DNA from 4 places in the Paenibacillus sp. GCM10027628 genome. Region 1 is predicted to be linked to each of the others. Evidence: riboswitches for the same ligand, from Rfam matches in the RefSeq annotation. Region 1 holds a riboswitch; each other region holds the start of a gene.
What was found. A riboswitch is a leader RNA that binds a small molecule or an ion and turns the genes downstream of it on or off. The one in region 1 is predicted to bind cobalamin.
Positions count from the first base shown of each region.

Region 2: it holds a riboswitch for cobalamin, as region 1 does, so the genes downstream of both, nrdI (class Ib ribonucleoside-diphosphate reductase assembly flavoprotein NrdI) here and ACFQZT_RS18630 (HoxN/HupN/NixA family nickel/cobalt transporter) in region 1, are expected to answer to the same signal.
Region 3: it holds a riboswitch for cobalamin, as region 1 does, so the genes downstream of both, ACFQZT_RS25205 (ABC transporter substrate-binding protein) here and ACFQZT_RS18630 (HoxN/HupN/NixA family nickel/cobalt transporter) in region 1, are expected to answer to the same signal.
Region 4: it holds a riboswitch for cobalamin, as region 1 does, so the genes downstream of both, cobJ (precorrin-3B C(17)-methyltransferase) here and ACFQZT_RS18630 (HoxN/HupN/NixA family nickel/cobalt transporter) in region 1, are expected to answer to the same signal.

Region 1 covers NZ_JBHTHA010000026.1:16,446-21,527, forward strand. Annotated here, with positions in the region: gene ACFQZT_RS18620 (heavy metal translocating P-type ATPase) at 1-1,940, opposite strand, end outside; gene ACFQZT_RS18625 (YkvA family protein) at 2,137-2,520, shown strand; cobalamin riboswitch at 2,576-2,764, shown strand; gene ACFQZT_RS18630 (HoxN/HupN/NixA family nickel/cobalt transporter) at 2,916-3,695, shown strand; gene ACFQZT_RS18635 (hypothetical protein) at 3,733-4,560, opposite strand; gene ACFQZT_RS18640 (heavy metal translocating P-type ATPase) at 4,577-5,082, opposite strand, start outside.
Region 2 covers NZ_JBHTHA010000001.1:265,034-270,115, forward strand. Annotated here, with positions in the region: gene nrdE (class 1b ribonucleoside-diphosphate reductase subunit alpha) at 1-1,444, opposite strand, end outside; gene nrdI (class Ib ribonucleoside-diphosphate reductase assembly flavoprotein NrdI) at 1,431-1,790, opposite strand; cobalamin riboswitch at 1,983-2,191, opposite strand; gene serC (3-phosphoserine/phosphohydroxythreonine transaminase) at 3,314-4,402, opposite strand; gene thpR (RNA 2',3'-cyclic phosphodiesterase) at 4,547-5,082, shown strand, end outside.
Region 3 covers NZ_JBHTHA010000037.1:81,128-86,209, reverse strand. Annotated here, with positions in the region: gene ACFQZT_RS25215 (ABC transporter ATP-binding protein) at 1-579, opposite strand, end outside; gene ACFQZT_RS25210 (FecCD family ABC transporter permease) at 585-1,622, opposite strand; gene ACFQZT_RS25205 (ABC transporter substrate-binding protein) at 1,623-2,642, opposite strand; cobalamin riboswitch at 2,790-2,971, opposite strand; gene ACFQZT_RS25200 (hypothetical protein) at 3,252-3,788, opposite strand; gene ACFQZT_RS25195 (aspartyl-phosphate phosphatase Spo0E family protein) at 3,831-4,097, opposite strand; gene ACFQZT_RS25190 (aminotransferase class I/II-fold pyridoxal phosphate-dependent enzyme) at 4,165-5,082, opposite strand, start outside.
Region 4 covers NZ_JBHTHA010000011.1:207,962-213,043, forward strand. Annotated here, with positions in the region: gene cobJ (precorrin-3B C(17)-methyltransferase) at 1-1,592, opposite strand, end outside; cobalamin riboswitch at 1,737-1,936, opposite strand; gene ACFQZT_RS12635 (hypothetical protein) at 1,980-2,210, opposite strand; gene ACFQZT_RS12640 (guanylate kinase) at 2,388-2,966, shown strand; gene ACFQZT_RS12645 (hypothetical protein) at 3,020-3,451, opposite strand; gene ACFQZT_RS12650 (hypothetical protein) at 3,533-3,877, opposite strand; gene ACFQZT_RS12655 (MBL fold metallo-hydrolase) at 3,895-4,821, opposite strand.

The DNA.
Region 1 (5,082 bases):
CCGACGGCAATGCCGACATCGGCAGCGGCCAGGGCCGGAGCGTCGTTCATGCCGTCCCCCACCATTGCAACCCGCTTCCCTTTGCGCTGCAGCGCTCGGATCATTTGGACTTTATCCTGCGGCATCATCTCCGCATAAACAGCAGAGATCCCGGCTTTGGAAGCAATCGCATGTGCCGTTCGCCTCTGATCCCCGGTTACCATAATGACCTCGGTGCGCAGCTTCTTCAAACGCCGGATCACTTGGGGAGTGGTCGGTTTCATTGCATCTGCCAATGCAAGCAATCCGGCAACGGAGCCATTCACAGCCACGAAGAGCACCGTTTTGCCTTCCGCTTCCAGCCGCTCGCTTACTTCGGCATGCGGCTCGACGGCCATACCCTGGTGCTTCATAAAAAATTTAGAGCCAATGATAACTTCCCTTTGTTCCACGCGACCGCTGACCCCAAGCCCTGTAAATGACTGAAACGCCTCAGGCTCTTTCAGATTCAAATTTCTTCGCGCCGCCTCCCTGACGATTGCCTGGGCATAAGGATGCTCGGCACGCTGTTCGACCGATGCAGCCATTCGCAGGAGACGGTGCTCCTGCCCGGGCTGACTGATTACATCCGTGACGCGCGGTATCCCATGAGTCAGCGTCCCTGTCTTATCAAGCAGCACTACATCCACTTGCTGCAGACGCTCCACATCCTTGCCTTCCTTAAACAGGACGCCCGCTTCCGCCGCACGACTTGTGCCCACCAGAATGGAGGTTGGCGTTGCAAGTCCGAGTGCGCAAGGACAAGCAATCACCAGTACGGCGATCGCTTTGAACAGCGACCCGCTGAGATCGCCGGGGCTCAGCCACAGTGACCAAAGGCACAGGGTCAGCAGTGCAAGCGCCAGTACCGCCGGTACGAACACAGAAGCGATCCGATCCACGACACGCGCGATTTCTGCTTTAGAACCTTGCGCTTCTTCCATGAGGTAGATCATTTTAGCCAAAGCCGTATCCTGGCCTATGGCCGTCACGCGCATGACCAACGTGCCGTCGATATTCCGCGAACCCCCGATGAGGCGCTCATACTGCCGTTTGTCTGCAGGGGCGGATTCGCCGGTAACGAATGACTCGTCCACAGCCGACCTGCCTTCGAGCACTTGTCCATCCAGCGGTACGGTCTCGCCGGGGAGAATGAGCAAATGGTCTCCGACGTTGACCTGCCTGACTGGAATCTCCGATTTGATTCCGCCTTGAATCAGCGTCACTTGCTCCGGTCTCAGTTGTTCCAACTGCCGGATGGACCGCAGCGTTCGCTTCTTCGCCGAAGCTTCCAGCCATTTTCCAAGCAATACGACGGTGATAATCATCGCGCTTGTCTCAAAATAGACTGCATGCGGATTCGCTTGGCCTTCTCTTAGCATGTGTATGGTCATGTAATGACTGTACAAATAAGCACATGTCGTGCTTAGTGCGACCAGCACATCCATTGTTGCGCTTTTGTTTTTCAACGCTTTATAAGCATTGAAGTAAAAGGGCGCTCCGATAACAAACTGCACAGGAGTAGCCAGAACCCACTGAAACCATGGCTGCAGGAACAGCTCAGGTATCCAAATGCCTGAAGTGAATGTATAATGGCGAACCATCGCCCAAAGCAGCGGTATTGTTAGAATTGAGGCAATCGTCAGCCGAACTCCGACACCGGCTATCTCTTGCCCACGCTTATCGCCTTCTTCCAGCTTCTTGGCCTTGTAGCCGAGCTGTTCAATCCGCTCGATAATTCGGCCGTCCGTGACCCGTTCCGGTTCGATCGTTAATGCGGCCCGCCCCATCGTCAAATTGACCGCAATCTCACGAACGCCGTCGAGTTTGCCGACCACTTTTTCAATTCTGGCCGAGCACGCTGCACAGGTCATTCCTTCGATCTCAAGCCTGACTTGCTGAAGCTCCGTTTCTTCCTTCAATTCGTCCCAACCTCCCCTCCCATAATGCTCGCTTACTTGCAACTATATGGGGGACGGGACAAGAAAATGCTTGTTTTAATCTAAACGGTCACAGCTATTTCAAAGAGTAGTTGATAATTACAACGGAGCAATTATACTTTATGGAGATATTGTTCATTTAAGTGGATAAATAAACTAACTTAATGGGGTATAAGGAATGGTTACTGCACTTAAACAACAAGCAAGAAAATTAAAGTCAAATTTAATTGTTTTATATCTTTCTTACAAGGACCCGCGTGTTCCCTGGTTTGCCAAAGTGTTTACAATATGTGTAGTTGCATACGCCTTTAGCCCCATTGATTTAATACCGGACTTCATTCCTATTCTCGGTTATCTGGATGACCTCATCATCGTTCCTTTAGGCATATACCTTGCTTTAAAATTAATTCCACCACTTGTTCTTGAAGAATGTAGAGTAAAAGCCGAGGAAAGAATGAAGGAGAAAAAGCCGGTTAACTGGATCACCGGTTCAATTTTTATTGTAATATGGGTCCTGGTTGCACTATGGATCGCACTGTATTTTTATAAAAGATTCATATAGATATAGACTGCAGGCAGGATTTATGATTGAAATGGAGAATTCCTTTTAGAACAACTTCATAAGATAACAATCAGGTGTCTTTGTGAAAACAAAGAGTAACAGGGAATTGGGTGAAAATCCCAAGCGGTCCCGCCGCTGTAACCGAGGAGTTACCTTCTAAATTTGCCACTCAAACTAATTTGGGGAAGGCTGAAGGGAATGTTGATTCGGGAGCCAGAAGACCTACCTAATTGTTACACCCAGTTTACCTTCGGAGAAAAGGAGTGGTGTGCAATGAAAACGATGGTGTTTTTTATAAATCGTTTTATTCAATCGTGCGCATAGCCCTGCCTCATGTTGAGAGGTAGGGCTTTTTTGACTTGAGTATCATTTTATTTCGAGGAGGACCAATTTTAATGACAATCGCTTCACTTATATTACTTGTATTTGTTCTTGGGTTACGCCACGGATTGGACGCTGACCATTTGGCTTGTATTGACGGTTTAACCAGATTCAATTGGCGAAAAGGCAGCCCTACTGCCCGGTGGGTCGGGACCCTGTTTTCATTCGGACACGGTTTAGTTGTGGCAGGCGTCGCGATAACACTTGGAATGTTCGTTGAAAACTTCAGCTTCCCTGAGTATTTCGATACCCTTGTTACATGGGTCTCGGTGGCTTCATTATTCTTAATTGGCACTTTAAATGTCATTAATCTGATTCGAACAAAATCTAATGACAGCGATTTTGAAGTTGCGGGGATCAAGGGTAAATTTATTCCACGTGCCGCCAGAGAAACGACGAATCCCTTTGTAATCATTCTTATCGGCGGAGCGTTCGCATTAGCTGCCGATACAGTCAGTCAAACCTCAGTTTGGGCGATAGCCGCAGGCAATTCCGGGAGTTACATGCCGATTATTTTAGGTATTACTTTCATGGCCGGGATGATGCTCACAGATACCATTGATTCCTTTGTCGCTTATCGCATGCTTAGTCAATCGAGCCGTATCGGACAATCCGCTTCGAGAGTAATGGGTTGGATCATTGTTTTTCTTGCTTATGGCGTTTCGATCTATGAGGCCTTTTTGTTCTTCTTCCCTTGGGCAGAGTTGGATTTTGAGATCGTAGGCGTAATCATATTCGCATTTATGTTAGGTTGCTATTATTTAATTAAAACGAGAAACAAAGTTGGACTCTGAACTTTAGTGAATCCACCCCTTTTGGGGTGGGTTCACATCAAGGAACTTTTACAACAAAAGGTACGATAAAGGTCTTGTCGTTTTCTTTAAACTGTCCCCAGATCTTATATACACCACTTTTGGGGAAACTGGTCATAAATTTCGCTTCCGGCCCTTTATCGGTTTCATTGATTGGATGCACATGCAAGTATTCATTCGTATCTTCACTAATAATGACAACATGCCCTATAGCACCCAGGTATGGCTGTAAATCTGTAATGGGCTGTTTAGATTTAGTATCAACGAAATGAAAGTTCAAATTAACATCCTTTCCCGCCATTAAATGATCGTAGGAAAGCGTAACTTCCTTATCCCCAACGGTTTTCATCAAATCTTTATCCGGTTTAATAGAATCCGCTAAAGCCTCATTACCTTCTACGGATACCCAATTCGATTGGGTGGTTGCGACGCTTCCAGACGGAACATAATCCGCAAATAGTTTGTATTCTCCACCCGAAGGAAACTTAGTAGAAATTTCAAATATCCCATTCCCCTTGTATTCAGGGTGTATATGTTCAAAATAAGACAGCTTCTTATTCACAATAATTAGGTGCATTTGTTTCTCATGATTAATATCAAACTTATTAATAGGATGCCCCGTCTCATCTTGTATTCGAATTGTGATCCGTGTGTCAGTATTGGCTTTAGCTTTTTCAGGGTTGATCGTCCATTCAGCACTTGTTTTACTCTGTCCTGATTTTGAGACCGTATCTCCATGTCCCATCTCCTGTTCGTTATGATTCATTCCACTGTGTCCGGTTTGTTTGGAACAAGCCGTTACAAAAACAATCAAAAAGATAAACACTAAACCTATATATCGTTTCATGGTTCCTCCCGGATACTTATAATTTTACTCGCTGCAAACGCAGCGCGTTTAGGACTACAGAGACTGAACTTAGCGCCATTGCAGCTCCGGCAACCCAGGGAGCCAGCAGTCCAATGGCTGCGATCGGAATGCCGAGCGTGTTGTAACCGAGCGCCCAGAACAGGTTTTGCTTAATGTTCATCATCGTTTTGTGGCTCATGTATATCGCATCCGCTATGCTTGTAAGTTCCCCCCGCATCAGCGTCACATCCGCCGCTTCCATCGCAATATCTGTGCCTGTTCCAATCGCAATGCCGACGTCTGCTGTCGCGAGAGCAGGCGCATCGTTGATGCCGTCTCCGACCATCGCTACGATTTTCCCTTGTCCTTGCAGTTTCTTCACTTCCTCGGCTTTGCCTTCCGGCAACACTTCCGCAAGGATATGATCAATGCCAACTTGCTGCGCGATAGCCTGCGCCGTCCGTGTATTATCACCGGTCATCATAATGACTTCGATGCCCATTTGTTTCAAACGAGCGATCG
Region 2 (5,082 bases), on a different contig from region 1:
CAAAATCTTTGGCCTCATCGCTTTCATAAGCGATCTTATTTTTGGACAGATAACCATGCAAATTCATCACGCCTAGACCGACGGAATGCAGCTCACGGTTCGCTTTTGCCACGCCTGGCGCATTCGCTACAGTCGTCATGTCACTCACCGCTGTTAAGGCAATCATGCCCTCGTGCACCGTTTCGCGAAGCTTCTTGCGGTCCATTACATTCGCAATGTTCATCGATGCAAGGTTGCAGCTGATGTCACGGAGAATAAGATCCTCCTGACCGTAATCGTTGATTTCCGAAGTCTCCTGCAGCTGGAAAATCTCCGTGCACAGGTTGGACATTTTAATCGTTCCGATCTCTTTAAGCGCATGATCCTTGTTCGCATTCGATCGGTTCATCATATATGGATAGCCGGATTCCAGCTGAGTTGTCGCAATTTTGACCAGCATGTCGCGCGCGCTCATGACGACCTTTTTCTTCACACGCGGATTAGCCAGCAGTTCTTCATACATTTCATCTAAATCCATGTCGTCCATGTGCTTGCCGTAAGCTTGATACACCGTATATGGCGCAAAAACATGCAGCGGTTTGTTCTCTTCCGCCAACTTATAGAATTTATTAGGTACGATGAGACCGATCGACAGTGTCTTCAGGCGAGACTTCTCGTCGGCGTTGATCTTTTTGCTGTCCAGGAACTCCATAACGTCCCAGCCGAAAATGTTGTAGTACGCTGCTCCAGAGCCTTTACGCTGGCCCATTTGGTCCGCATAGGAGAAAGCATCCTCCATCAGCTTGAGCACCGGCATAATCCCTTTAGCCGCATGTTCGACGCCTTTGATCGTTTCTCCGCGACCGCGAAGCTTAGATAAATTGACCGCTACCCCGCCACCGATTTTGGAGAGCTGCATGCAAGTCGCAAGCACATAGTTGATCGAGTTAAGTGAATCGTCCATCTCCAGCAGGAAACAGGAAACCATTTCGCCTCGGCGGCTTTTGCCTGCGTTCAAGAACGTCGGCGTCGCCGGCTGAAGGCGTTGTTCCATCATAGATATAGCTAATGCACGTGCAGTATGTACATCACCGCGTCCCAAATACAACGCAACGATTGCAACCCGATCCGGGTAATGTTCCAGATACACCGACTTATCGTCGCTGCGCAGCGCATAGTCCGTATAAAATTTGGATGCCGCCATGTAAGAAGCAAATTCGAACGAAGACTCGTGCGCAACTCGATAGATCTCTTCAACTTCCGACTCTGTGTAGTTCTTATATACGTCCTCATAGTAGTTATGATCGATCATATAACGAACTTTGGAAGAGGTATCGGGAAAAGTGAGACTATTGCGATGAACTTCCTCCATAAATACTTGAACGGCTTCCTTATCTTTCTCCAGTTGGAAAAAACCGTCCGCTCCGCGTTGCATTAATAGGTTATTAAGCTCAATGTGCCGCAATTGCATTTACCCCCTGTACAAAGCGTTCTACGTCATTTTTGGTTCCGGATAGTTCGAATTTCGTTAACACTGGTACATCATATAAAGCTGAAATGGTATCCGCGCTCTTGGCGAAACCGTCTCCCCAGTTGCGATTGCCGCTGGCTGCTACACCGATCAAATTGGGGTGATTTTCTTCTAAGAAGGAAGCAACCTTCGGTGGAATTTGACCAAAACCGGTTGTATATGTCACAAGCACAAAAGGCTCGTCCATCTTCATCGCTTCCTCGATTTGAACCGCCGGCATTTGCAGTTTGGCGATAAATCTGCGAACATTTCCCGTCTTTGAATCGTAAGCAATCAGCATAGGGACTCGTCTCCTTTTACAACTCTATCTAAACGTTCATTCGTTGTGAAACTCTTATGTAAACATCTGTGACATACGCAAATAAAAATGACGCACTCGGACGGATAAGGGCCGAATACGCCACAGAAAGACATGCGAAAATAAACGCTTGTCGCGCAAGTGGGAATCAGACACCTTCCTATCTGCCGTAGGGGTGTGTCACAAGAAAAGGCAGGTCTCCTGGCTCGGATTTTTAGCTATATGCTCGCCTTCGCCGTCTATCATTTCGACAAAACCAGCGATTATTCGAACAAAAGCTTTTCCTTACAGTGGCGGGACCGCGCCGGCTTTGCACCGTACTTTCCCTATTAGGTCACCACGTTCCTTTGAAACGTGACAACACCTTTTCATAACGATATGTAGTTGATAGATTCAAATTTATATCAAGATATAGTGTTTGTCAATGAGGAAAAAGGTCTATTCCCACACCAAAAATACCAAAACCCAGCAAGGTCGCGGGCTGAAAGCACTTCACAAATTCGAAATTTTTTTTGGCTGAAAATTCGCTTTTGTCGAATGTTGCAAATGTACAGAACGGCAATAAGACATCGAGCAAAATCATGCTTGAAGTGCTGATTTTACACTTATACAAGCAAGAAAACAACCCAATTCTGATTCCAATTGCATCCAATTGTCCAAGTAAAAGTTCATGTCAGATTTTGCTTCATGGCAAAGTGTAAAGCACATGGTCTTCATGGGTGGTTTAAGGAAATCTTGAATAAAGATCAGGGATTGAGACCTGGGGAGAAAAACTGAGGGATTGCAGAACAGAGAGTAGGTGCAGTGCTGTGCTGTGGCTGAGTGCAGTGCGGAGGCTGGGACTAGAATAGACACTGAGAGCAGTTGATAGAGAACAGAAAGTGAGCAGCACACTGAGAGCAGTTGATAGAGTGCAGTAGTTAGTTTGCAGTATACAGAGAACAGTAGATAGAGGGCAGTAAATAGAGGGCAGTAAATAGAGGGCAGTAGTTAGGGGGCAGTAGTTAGGGGGCAGCTGTTAGGGGGCAGCTGTTAGGGGGCAGCTGTTAGGGGGCAGCTGTTAGGGGGCAGCAGTTAAGGGGCAGCAGTTAAGGGGCAGCAGTTAGGGGCAGCTGTTAGGGGGCAGCTGTTAGGGGGCAGCTGTTAGGGGGCAGCTGTTAGGGGGCAGCGAGTATATAGAGAACAAGGGTCGTTATTAGAGCACTGGTTTGACGCTATAATTTTGAAAGCGCAATAAAATAGGGCTCCAACGAACAAAAGTCTGTAATTAGAGCACCTTGTTCGTAATTTATGGTAAGTTGTTCTCTAATCGATCCAAAGCTGGAAATCCTCATACTTTTAGCGTCATTAGAGTCTTTATTTACGAACGAGGGTCGTTATTGAAGAAGTCAGTGTTCAGGGATTCATAAATGTTCGGTTCATATTGAGTTACCTAATTGATAATAAAAGCTATCCACGACCACCAGGTGGAGTCATGAATAGCTTAGGTTAAGAAGTTGATCCGATTATCCGTTGCGTTTTTGGAAATCGATCATGAAATCAGCAAGTGCTTTACAAGAAGCGTAAGGAACTGCGTTGTAGGTGGAAGCTCTCAAGCCGCCAACACTGCGGTGCCCTTTCAAACCAACGAAGCCGTTTTGCTCAGTTTCCTTGATAAATTTCTTCTCCAGCTCTTCATCAGCCAGACGGAATGTGATGTTCATGGTCGAACGGCTGCCTTTATCGACAGGGCCACGGTAGAAGCCACCGCTTTGGTCGATCGCGTTATAGATCAGGCTAGTTTTCTCGCGGTTATTTTTCTCCACAGCGGTAAGTCCGCCTTGCTCTTGAATCCATTTCAGCACCAGGTTCACCATATAAATGGAATACACAGGTGGCGTATTGTAGAGGGAGTTATTTTTGCTGTGAATTTCGTAGCGCAGCATCGTAGGGATCGTTTTGGGCAAATCTTGAAGCATGTCCTCTTTCACGATCACGACAGTCACACCGGAAGGACCGAGGTTCTTCTGCGCCCCTGCGTAGATCATGCCAAACTTCGATACGTCAACCGGGCGGCTCAAAATGTCACTGGACATATCCGCAATCAACGGAACGTTGCCTGTGTCCGGGTAGCTTTGGAACTGCGCGCCTTCGATCGTCTCGTTGGATGTCACATGAAGATATGCGGAATCCGGGTGAATGTTGATTTCACTCAGGTCAGGGATTTTCATGAATTTTTGTTCTTTGGAGCTTGCAGCAATCGATACTTCGCCAAATAAGCCGGCTTCCTGCACCGCTTTTTCCGCCCATGCGCCAGTAAGCACGTAACTGCCTACTTTGCCCGGTTTCAGGAAGTTCATTGGAATCATAGCGAATTGCGTGCTGGCTCCGCCTTGCAAAAACTGAACTTGATAACCGTCCGGGATGCCGAAAATTTGCTTCAGCAATTGCTGTGTCTCATTATGTACTTGCTCATATTCCGCGCTGCGGTGAGAGATTTCCATAATCGACATACCGATTCCTTTAAATTCGACAATCTCTTCCTGCGCTTTTTGCAGCACTTCGAGCGGAAGCGCTGCAGGCCCTGCATTAAAATTGTAGGCCCGATTTCCCATGAATGACCACACCTTTGCTTTTTGTATTATGGCTATGATAGCAAGATTCTCCCCTTGCATCAAGTAGAACCTCAGTTGGTAATGCTAGGAGAAGAATTGACCAAAGGATGAAATTAACTTGTCGAATAAAGGAGTCTGATTCCTGTGTCTTCCTCACATTTTGCATTAACCTCAACATCAACTTCAACTTCAACGTCTTCAGCCGACTCTGCAGCTTATCGGCTGTTCGTCGGCATTCAACTCCCGCAAGAAGCCAAGCGGGAGCTGGACATATGGAAAGGCAGCCTCCAAGAGAAGCTGCCTTTCAGCAAGTGGACGCATCCACAGGACGTCCACATCACACTGCAGTTCCTCGGCGACACGACCGCCGAGGTTGCCGATGCGCTGGCGCCCGATCTGCGCCAGCTGGCCGCGGCGGCGACGCCGCTCGCCCTGCGCGCCGAGGGCCTCGGCGTGTTCGGCCCTCCGGCGGCGCCGTCGATCCTGTGGGCGGGCGTCGCCGGCGACACCGCCGCGCTCGCGCAGCTGCAGCGCGCTACCGAAGCCGCCTGCGCCCGCCACGGCTTCCCGGCCGAGGCTCGCGCCTACCGGCCGCACATCACGCTGGCCCGCCGCTACCGCGCAGCGGCGGGACCGTTCCAGCGCGCCGCGCTCGCGGCCGGCGTGCCAGCCGGCGGCTG
Region 3 (5,082 bases), on a different contig from region 1:
AGCGACTACGGTCAATTGAGACGCGCGCTGCCACTCCTTAATGTAATCCATCATCTGAACCTGATAGCCGATATCGAGAAATGTTGTCGGCTCATCCAGCATTAGCAGACGCGGCTGTTGAGCCATGACCTTGCCTAGAGCAACTCTCTGTCGTTCACCGCCGCTTAACAGCTCGATGGTTCGATTAACCATAGGCTCCAAATCCAGTTTATCGATGATGCTTGCGATCAGTGATTCGGCATTTTCCGAATCTTCGCCAAGCCAGTTTTGAAACGGATACCGTCCCATCTCCACAACCTCTTTGACCGTAAACCCGACGGGCGGCAGCGCATCCTGCTGAAGGACGGCCAACCATCGCGCCAACTCTTTGCGAGAGTACGACGAGACTAGCTGCCCCTCAAGTCGAACTTCCCCTTCAGTAACAGCATCGATACCCGATAGTAAACGAAGCAGCGTTGACTTCCCGCTTCCGTTAGGCCCAATTATCCCAAAGAACTCCCCGTGTCCCACCTCAAAGCTGATATTCTCCAGCACCTGCTGTCCTCTGAAACTACGGGAAAGCTGCTTAACTTCAATCATTCTGATCAACCTCTTAACGTTTTCTTATCCTTATGAAGTAAGTAAGCAAAAAATGGAGCACCCAGGAAAGCGGTGATCACCCCAAGCGGAATTTCCGTCGGACTGAGCAGCGTTCTGGCCAGCGTATCGGCCCAAAGCACATATATGCCTCCGCCGATCGCGGAAAGCGGCAAAATTAAACGATAATCCGGACCAACCAGCAGTCTTACCAGATGCGGTACGATCAATCCCACAAAGCCGATGACTCCCGCTACAGACACGGCCGCTGCCGTAATAAAAGTAGCTACGATAAGCACGACGAGCTTCGTTCTTTCCACATGGACGCCGAGATGAGCGGCCTGACGCTCGCCAAGAGCTAATAAATTTAACGGTCTGGCATAGCTGATGAGCACCGCAAACCCGACTAGCAAATAGGGAGACATTGTCAGTGCATAGGACCAGCCTCGCATGGCTAAACTGCCCATTAACCAAAATACAATTTCATTGATAACTTGATTGGAAATAGACACCATGAATGAGACGATCGCTCCTAAGAACGCCTGCATAACCACGCCGGATAAAATCAGCGTCTCCATCTTCAGTTTCCCATCGATCTGCGCCAGTCTGAGAACCAGCAATAAGGAGATCAGCCCGGTTCCGAACGCTACAATGGGAATAGACCAACCGCCGAACCAAGCATATTGCAGGCCAAAGTAAATAAGGAAAGCGGCCCCCACGGAAGCTCCCGATGATACGCCCAGCGTATATGGATCAGCAAGCGGGTTGCGTAGTACTCCTTGAAACGCCGCTCCTGCAACGGAGAGCGCAGCTCCTACCAGAACCCCCAGTAAGACGCGAGGAAGTCGTACTTTCAAAATAATCTGCTCCGAAGATTGCGGCCAGTTCGCATCGACATACCCTCTGAGCCCAGGGAGGTGCTTACCGAGAATGCCGGCGATCTGGAGTAGCGGAAGTCGCGCCGTTCCAAGCGATAAGCTGATCAGAATAGAAAGAAGAAGGAGTATGACCCCTACTCCTCCCCACAGCATTAATTTTCTTTTCATTTATTTCACCAGTTCGGGATAAATGCCTTTCGCCATTTCCAGCAGTCCATCGGTCATTCTTGGACCCGGGCGGCTGAGCAGGTTTTGGTCGACACCAATCACTTTTTTGTTTTTAACAGCATCGATTTGATCCCACCCGCTGCGTCCGCGGATAATTTCATCCAATGGTTTCTTCGTCTTGTCATCAACAAACCCTTGGGCATAAAGAATCACGTTTGGGTTCTGCCCAATAATTTTCTCTTCGCTGATTTGTTGCCAGCCTTTCGTGTCACCGGCAACATTAACGCCTCCAGCAAGCCCGATCAGCTCATCCATAAACTCGCCGCTGCCGACGGTCCAACCGGGGCTGAACTCGATGTACACCTTTTTCTTCTGCTCAGGCTTCACGTCTTTCACCGCATCAACGACCTTCTGACGATCCGCTTTCATTTTGGCTATAACCTTATCCGCTTGTTCTTGATGATCGGTGATCAGGCCAAACGTTTGGATATCCGCTATGGCATCATCCAGTGTCTTGGGTTCCACTTTGAACACATTAAGGTTCATCGCACGAAGCTTTTCCACCGTATCTGCTTTCATCGAAACACCCGTAAACACCACACCAGCATTGGCAGCAATAAGCGCTTCTTGGTTCGGCTTCGTAATCCCGCCCATCTTCGGCTTGGATTTTGCCGCATCGGGATAATCGTCGAAGTCGGAAACACCCACGATTTTATCATCCAACCCTAGTGCAAATAACCCCTCTGTTTCAGCAGGCGAGACCGATACGATACGTTCAGGTGCTTTTTCAAACGTGAATTCTTTGCCTGTCGCATCCTTAAGTTTCAACGGATACTGCGTCTTTTTGGCGGCTGCTGCAGGCGAAGATGTCGCCGCAGGAGCTTTCGTGCCTCCTGATCCTATCTTCGCCGGTTCGGAAATCTCCGGCTGTGCCTCTTTTTTTCCGCAAGCCGCAAGGCTTACCGCTGTTGCCAACGCTGTGCTTAGCAAAAGCGCTTGTTTCCATCTTTTATTAGTCATCATCCTGTTGATCCCTCTCTTTGTTTAAATCTATCCGCCAACAAAAAATCCCCTTCATTCCTAAGGAACAAAGGGGACGATAAATCGCGGTATGCGGCGACAAACAGTCGCCTCCTGATTTAACGCGATCCTTTTCCTCGAAGGATGTCGTGAGCGGCACCATGGGCAGGTCTCCTGACTTACGGGCATCATCTTCCTCGCCTTCCCATTCTGCACAAAGCAGGACAGTGGCATGTCGAGGACATTTCCCGAATTACAGTGGCGGGACCGTGCCGGATTTACACCGGCTTCCCTATTAAGCTGCAAACTCTCATTATAACGGTTGTTTAAAAAGTCCACTTTGATAACGAAGCTTTTCACGAAGGTTATTCGACATCGAATCTTGAACGAAACCGGGAAGTCCGGTACTCACGTAGAAAATCTCTACGCTCCGTTCCTCCTTCTCCGGATTTCGTCCAACCTTCTCGGTTCTGAAAGCGGACTTTTTTAAACTCTCATTAATTTATTAATTATGAGCTTGCCAGCACCTATGGCTGCATGTTATGGCTAACTAGTAATCTCTTTGTCGATTATAGATGAGATTCATCTATAGTACAAGGTAAGAAGCTGCTACTTTTCAGCGATGATTTTGAGCACTTGTTTCGCTTCGTTAATTTTTTCGGCATTTTGCGGGATGAACGCGACGAGCCCTTTGCCGTCAAATCCTTGCGCTTTCATCCATTTGTTGTCTGCCAGCGGAATTCCGTAAAGATGCTTTTCTGCAGGCTTGCCTTCTTCTCCGATGGCGATAACACCATTCGGGTAATCTTCGGGTTTGATCGCATCATCTAATGATACAAAACCGGCCTGCTTCGTTAAAGCGTTAAATTGTTCTTCCGGCAAGACAAAAATTCCATTTTCTCCTGCAGCTAGCTCAACAATCATTTTCTCCATCGAAAAAATAGGGGAAGTAACGAGCTTCACCGTCGGCGTTTCTCCAACTTTGGATTTAAGTGCGGCTTCCAGCTTGGCCCCCATTTCGGAAGGAAATCCATTCGGCCCCATAACAAAGATAGAAACGTCAGGCTTCAGACCGCCACAGCCGACCAGCATAACCATAAGCGCGATCATTGTCATAAGCAACAGTTTAACTTTCAAGGCTTTCATGTTGGATTTTGTCCCTCCGTATGACATGAGAAAAGTCGGCTTTCACCGACTTTTCTTCCCTTTATTCATATATTCATTTATTTTATGATCAAGTACTGTGCTAAGCTCAACAACAGAATCAGAGGTCATTGCTCTTCCGTCTACAACCATCTGTTCCAGCATTCGTCTTAGCGAATGAATTTCTTCTTCCAAGGAAGTAAGGGAGTTGGATTTCTTAGCATGCTTGAATAACCAGCGCTGTTCGGAATCATTTTCGCGAATATGCAAATGCTTGCGGTACGTAGATAGTTGATATTCCATAAAAGCCATGCTTATCCCTCCTTACTTCCAGAATACCAGTTTTTGAGCCCAATGAAAATATATTTTTACTTCTTTTTTACAATTTTTTGAGAAAATTTCCGATTCGTTCTAGTGCTTCATTCAATTGCGAGACACTATAGGCATAGGAACAGCGTAAGAAACCTTCTCCGCCTAATCCGAACACATCCCCAGGTACGGCCGCGACCTTCGCTTCATATAGCAGTCGCTGAGCAAATTCTTCGGATGTCATGCCCGTAGCGACAATACTTGGGAACGCATAGAAAGCGCCTTGCGGCTCATGACATTCGAGTCCGGCTTCACGAAATCCTTTGACGACCAGACGACGTCTTTGATTGTAGGACTCTATCATTCGGTCCTTTTCTTCCAGACCGTTCTTCAGCGCTTCGTGAGCCGCAACCTGACCCATAACAGGTGCGCACATTACGGTATATTGATGGATTTTAGTCATGGCCGAGATCAGCTCCTGATGACCGCATGCATAACCGATACGCCAACCTGTCATAGCAAAAGCCTTGGCGAAGCCGCTCACAAGAATTGTCCGGTCTTTCATACCTGGCATCGCCGCGAAGCTAACATGTTTTTGTCCGTAAGTCAATTCTGCATAAATCTCATCAGAAATGACGATCAAATCATTCTCTTCAACCACTCTGGCGATCGGAAGCCAGTCCTCATAAGTCATAATGCCGCCAGTAGGGTTACTTGGATAGCATAGGATTAAAATCTTAGAGCGGGGCGTTATCGCTGCACGTAACGACTCTGCAGTAATTTTGAATTGATCCTTTGCAAATGTTTCAATACCGACGGCTTTCCCTCCGCTAATGCTTGTAATAGGCGAGTAGGAAATATAACAAGGCTCTGGAATCAAAATCTCATCTCCAGGAGAAATTAGAGCGCGCAATGCCAAATCAATCGCTTCACTGGAACCAACAGTGACTAGCACTTCGTTCGACGGCTCATACTTCACATTAAAGGA
Region 4 (5,082 bases), on a different contig from region 1:
TCGTTCGGATGTCCTTCCGTTTTGTAACGTTCCACGATTCTGATAACCATATCGACGAGCTCCTCCGGTTCAATGCCCTCTGCTACAGGCTGAGCAGGATGCGCACTCCGTCCGACCGTCTTACCTCCCAGGAACAGATCGAATTTCTCTTTGCGATAAACGATGCCGATATCCTGCTGTACTGCCCCATAACAAGCCATACCGCAGCCGTTAAAGCCAATTTTCAGCTCTTTGGGTACTGTCATATTGCCGATTCTTTGATGAATCGCTTCCGCATAAGGGATGGACTCTCCCTTTTCCAGGTTGCAAAAATCGCAAGCTTTAATCTGGGCCACATCGCCGATTGGGGATAATAATAGACCTTGCCTCTTTAACTCAGCTGTCATTCGTTCAGGTTGATCCGTTTTCACTCGAACAATAAGCTGATGATGCGGCGTATATTCAATGTCCCCACGATCTCCTATGATTTCACCTAGGGCAACTAATTGAAGAGCTGTCAGTTTTTTGTTCGCGATTCCGGGGCTTACCGCAAACTCAAAAATAGATTCAGTCGCCGTAAAAGGACGACCGAACACAGGCGCTGTTTGATGGCTCCCTTTGCTCACCAACTGCAAGGCTTCCATGGCCAACTGCAAGGAATTAGCAGGAGATGGTTGACCGGCTGCCGAAACCGACTCGGTATCACTCATTCCCGTCTCTTCTTCCCACTCTTCCCAGTCCTCATCAATAGCCAATGAATTTCCACTCGTTTGCAAAGTCTCCATCTGCTCCAAAGCCCATGGCTCTGCTTCCGCTTGCAATCTCTGATGTGGTTTTAGCGGCTGAGTATCTGCAGCAAGCGTATATTTCCGTTGATACCCTCGAGGTGTAATCATTAAACCGTCATAAAGCTTAGTGGCCGAATTTCCTATAATAATCGTCGTCAGCATACCAATGTCATGATTCAGCATGTCCGCAAGTGTTGTAACAACGACATGCTGTCGGTCGCGATATGCGCTTTTTACGATCCCGACTGGCGTTTGCGGCGAGCGATACTGCAGCAGGATACGCTGTGTCTCAACAATTTGCCTCGTCCTTCTTCCGCTTCGCGGATTATACAGCGCAATCACAAAATCCGCCATTGCCGCCGCCTCTACCCGCTTTGCAATGAGTTCCCATGGCGTCAGATGATCGCTTAGGCTGATCGTACATGAATCATGCATAATGGGCGCACCAAGAAGAGATCCGGCAGAATGCACGGCTGAAATTCCCGGAATGACTTCTACTTCTACGCCATCCTTTTGCGTCCATCCTTGTTCCATCAATACCTCATAGACCAGCCCGGCCATTCCGTACACGCCTGCATCCCCACTGGAGATTACAGCGACTTTCTTCCCTTGATTCGCTTGCCGCACAGCTTCTTGGGCACGGCTTACTTCTTCTGTCATACCTGTCCGCACAATTTGTTGATCGCTTAGCAATCCGGCTATAAGATCCACATACGTGTTGTATCCGATGATAATTTCACTTTCTTGTATCGCCTCACGAGCGCGCTTCGAGATATGTTCAAAACTCCCAGGACCAAAGCCAATAATAAGCAATTTACCCAACAAAAACCACTCACCCTTTCCACTTCATTTCAGAGCAACAAAAAAAGCGTTCCTAACATGGGTCATGTTAGAAACGCTTGGTGGTACATCATGTCGAAGCACACTGGAGTATCCGCTCTCTAACACTCCCTAATTCCTCGTAGGGCAAATGTGTTGTTGAACTAGGCAGGTCTCCTGACTTGGATGTTCTTCTCGCGCCTTCCCGGGTTTAGCCCAGTGGCTTCATGCAAGAAGATGCCGTAATAACGGCAATCTTTACAGTGGCGGGTCCGTGCCGGTTTTTCACCGGTCTTCCCTTTTAACTCTATGCAGCATTGACATAGAGCACCTAATTCCATACTTATGCAATTAACCTCATCCTATCATCTATCGAAAATCTTGTCCACGCTATTATTCGTAGATAGCTCGGTAGAGCCCTTCGATTAAGCTGGAGAAATTGCTTTGATCATAGGTGATTTCGGCAAAACTGACATGGATGACTTTGTTTGTCGTCTTTACAACAAAAAAGCTGTCTTCCGTGCGTTCAGGATCAATATACGTATAACATTCAACCTGCGTGCTTCCAGTCTTTTGTCGCAGTAATTCCGTTGCTTCCGTACTTAAATTTGCATATTTGGGCATCGTCTTTTCCTTTCTATCCAGTCATGACCTATCGCTATTATAACGTATTTGCGGCTGCTCATTCACCTGTATGCGAATCTCAGAACAAGCAGAAACCCATCCTTTAATTTCCTGAATATTCGTACTATAATAGTAGTGAGATAACGCTTTCAATTTAATCATGGAGGAGGATTTCGTATGAGCAGACAGGCAGCTGATGGATTGATCTTCGTGTTTACAGGCACAAGCGGTTCAGGGCGCAAAACCATTGCACGGCAAATAGCAGGCGAGCTTGGTTTTTCATCTGTTGTTTCGTATACAACCAGAACTCCACGACCCAAAGAAATGGAAGGAAGAGATTACAACTTTATCTCTCGTAAAGCATTTATTGACGCGGATATCGCAGGGGAATTTTTCCAAACGGCCGAAATTGACGGCAACTTTTACGGGACAAAAAAGGCGGACATCGAAGCTGCACTGCGGGAGAAAGGTCTCATTTATGTGATCGTGAATCGGTATGCCGCGAACAAGTTTAAGTATGAATTTGGCGATCGCGCTATCCGTCTCTTCATCTACGCCAACAAACAGACCATCATGGAGCGGCTTCTCGCGCGCAGTACACCAATGGATGTCATCGATCATTATATGAATCATTACATCGAAGAAGTTTCTTACCGGAAACAATGCGAACATGTTTTTGAAAATATGGACCTCCAAGATACGATCAACAAGGTCAAAACCGCCATGCTTTCCCACATTCCAACCACAACAAGTTAGTTTTCTTTGCATATAGGAAGAGACTCGGGGCAATATCCGAGTCTCTTTTTTGTTTATGATTTTTTGGTTGAAGCACCTTTCTTTTTCATGGCCAAATATCCGCCTAGCAAAGAAATAGGTATGATCACAATAAAACCGATGAGTTCATACCAAAGCGGGATATCGTGACTGGTCAGCATAGAATCAAACCCAATCGCAGCCGCAATGACCCCGATGATGGAAGCATTGAAAACTTCTGCCCGCTTCGCTACCTTAGCTGCCACATAGCCACCAAGGAACGTCCAAAATAAGCCGACCACCAGAAGCACCATTAATAAACCAACGTTCGAATAAATCTGGCTCAAATCCTTCTCATTCACTGGATTAGCAGCAAAATAAGCGCTGCCGATTAATGCCGTCGATACGAACGTTCCCAAATTATCAATGGATACGCCTAGCAGCACACCCAGGAAATGAAATCTGCGTTCACTCTTTTGTTCTGTCATTTTGTTATCTTTACCTCTCCTGATCGCTTCTATTACCGACCTTATCCATAATACCACGGACTGGATTGAGTATCCAGTTCTTTACTTTTTCTGCTTCTTGTTGATTTGATCCAATAAAGAGACGACTTCCGACAAACCAATCAATAAAGCGCCAGCGAAGATTGAAGATAGAATGTAAAACCCTGCTAGCACTAAACTGCTATGATCTAAAGATAAACTTAGAATCAGTCCAACAAGGATGACGACGCAGCCAACAACTATCAAAAACATGCTTATCCAATTCTTAATTTCGCCTAGGTCTACAAGAACATCAGCGTGGCCTTCTTCTCTTAATCTTCTCGCTTCTTGTTCCGCTGAATAACGATCAAAAAATCGTTTGGAAGTCTTATTTCCTTGTGGATCCCTCGAACTAACGTGAAATGCCATCTGATCAATCCCTTCGATTAAACGTGTCGCCACCAAGCGGACCGCGGGAACTCGTCAGCTCCAATACTTACAGCTTCCCCTATCTGGGGTGTAGAAATAGCTGCTCCATGTCTTTCTGCAGCCTGAATCGCTCGTTCGACCGGATCCGACCAGTCATGAAAGGCTAACGTAAATCCCGCCCAATGAATGGGAATCATGAGCTTTGCTTTGACATCCAGATAGGCTTGAACGCTCTCCTCCGGCGTCATATGAATATCTGCCCACCGATCATCATATTGGCCGCATTCCATTAAGGCTGCATCAAACGGCCCGTATTTATCGCCAATTTCCTTAAAATGAGGCGCATATCCGCTATCTCCGCTGAAAAAAACACGGGTCTGCTCGCCTAGAATGACCCAGGAGCACCATAGGGTTGTATTACGGTCAGTCAAACTGCGGCCGGAAAAATGCTTGGCAGGTGTACATGCCAGAGAAAGTCCTTCAAAATGAAGCTCATCCCACCAATCGTACTCTTGAATCTTCTCTGGATCCACGCCCCATTTTTCCAAATGCCCGCCGACGCCGAGAGGAACCAGAAATCGTTTTACCTTATGTTTTATTTCCCTGATCGTACCGTAATCCAAATGGTCATAGTGATCATGGGAGAGCAAAACCGCATCTATCGGGGGAAGCTCTTCCAATTTAAAGGGCAAACCGCCGCTATAGCGCTTTATTCCAAAACTTGGAAAAGGCGAAGGGGCGTCCCCAAACATCGGGTCTAACAACAAGGTCTTACCTTCAATTGTCAGCATGGAAGCAGAATGGCCGAACCACGTAAATTGAGCCCGATGACCTTGCTGAAAGCTGGGTTTTGCCATAGGTAGTAGAACTTGCGGCCGTCGGTTGGGATTGCCTTTCATCACATCTTTTAACATACTGAACATTGTTTTCGGACTGTTATCCATCAAGGTTGTCGTCAAATTAACAAATTTCCCGTTGACAAGATGTCCGGATTTTTTAAAAGCTTGTACCCTCGCCTTCGTGGGCCTCTGTCCAAAAGCCGGATAGAGATTCATAAAGAGAATTCCAGCGATAATAATTCCAATAACGACACTCGTAATGATAAGCAGCACTTTATGTCCTCCAACCTTTTTCACTTTCTTGAAATACTATTTGTTAACAACGTAATATCTCCTTATGCGGTTCCATTTTTTTATAATATGCAA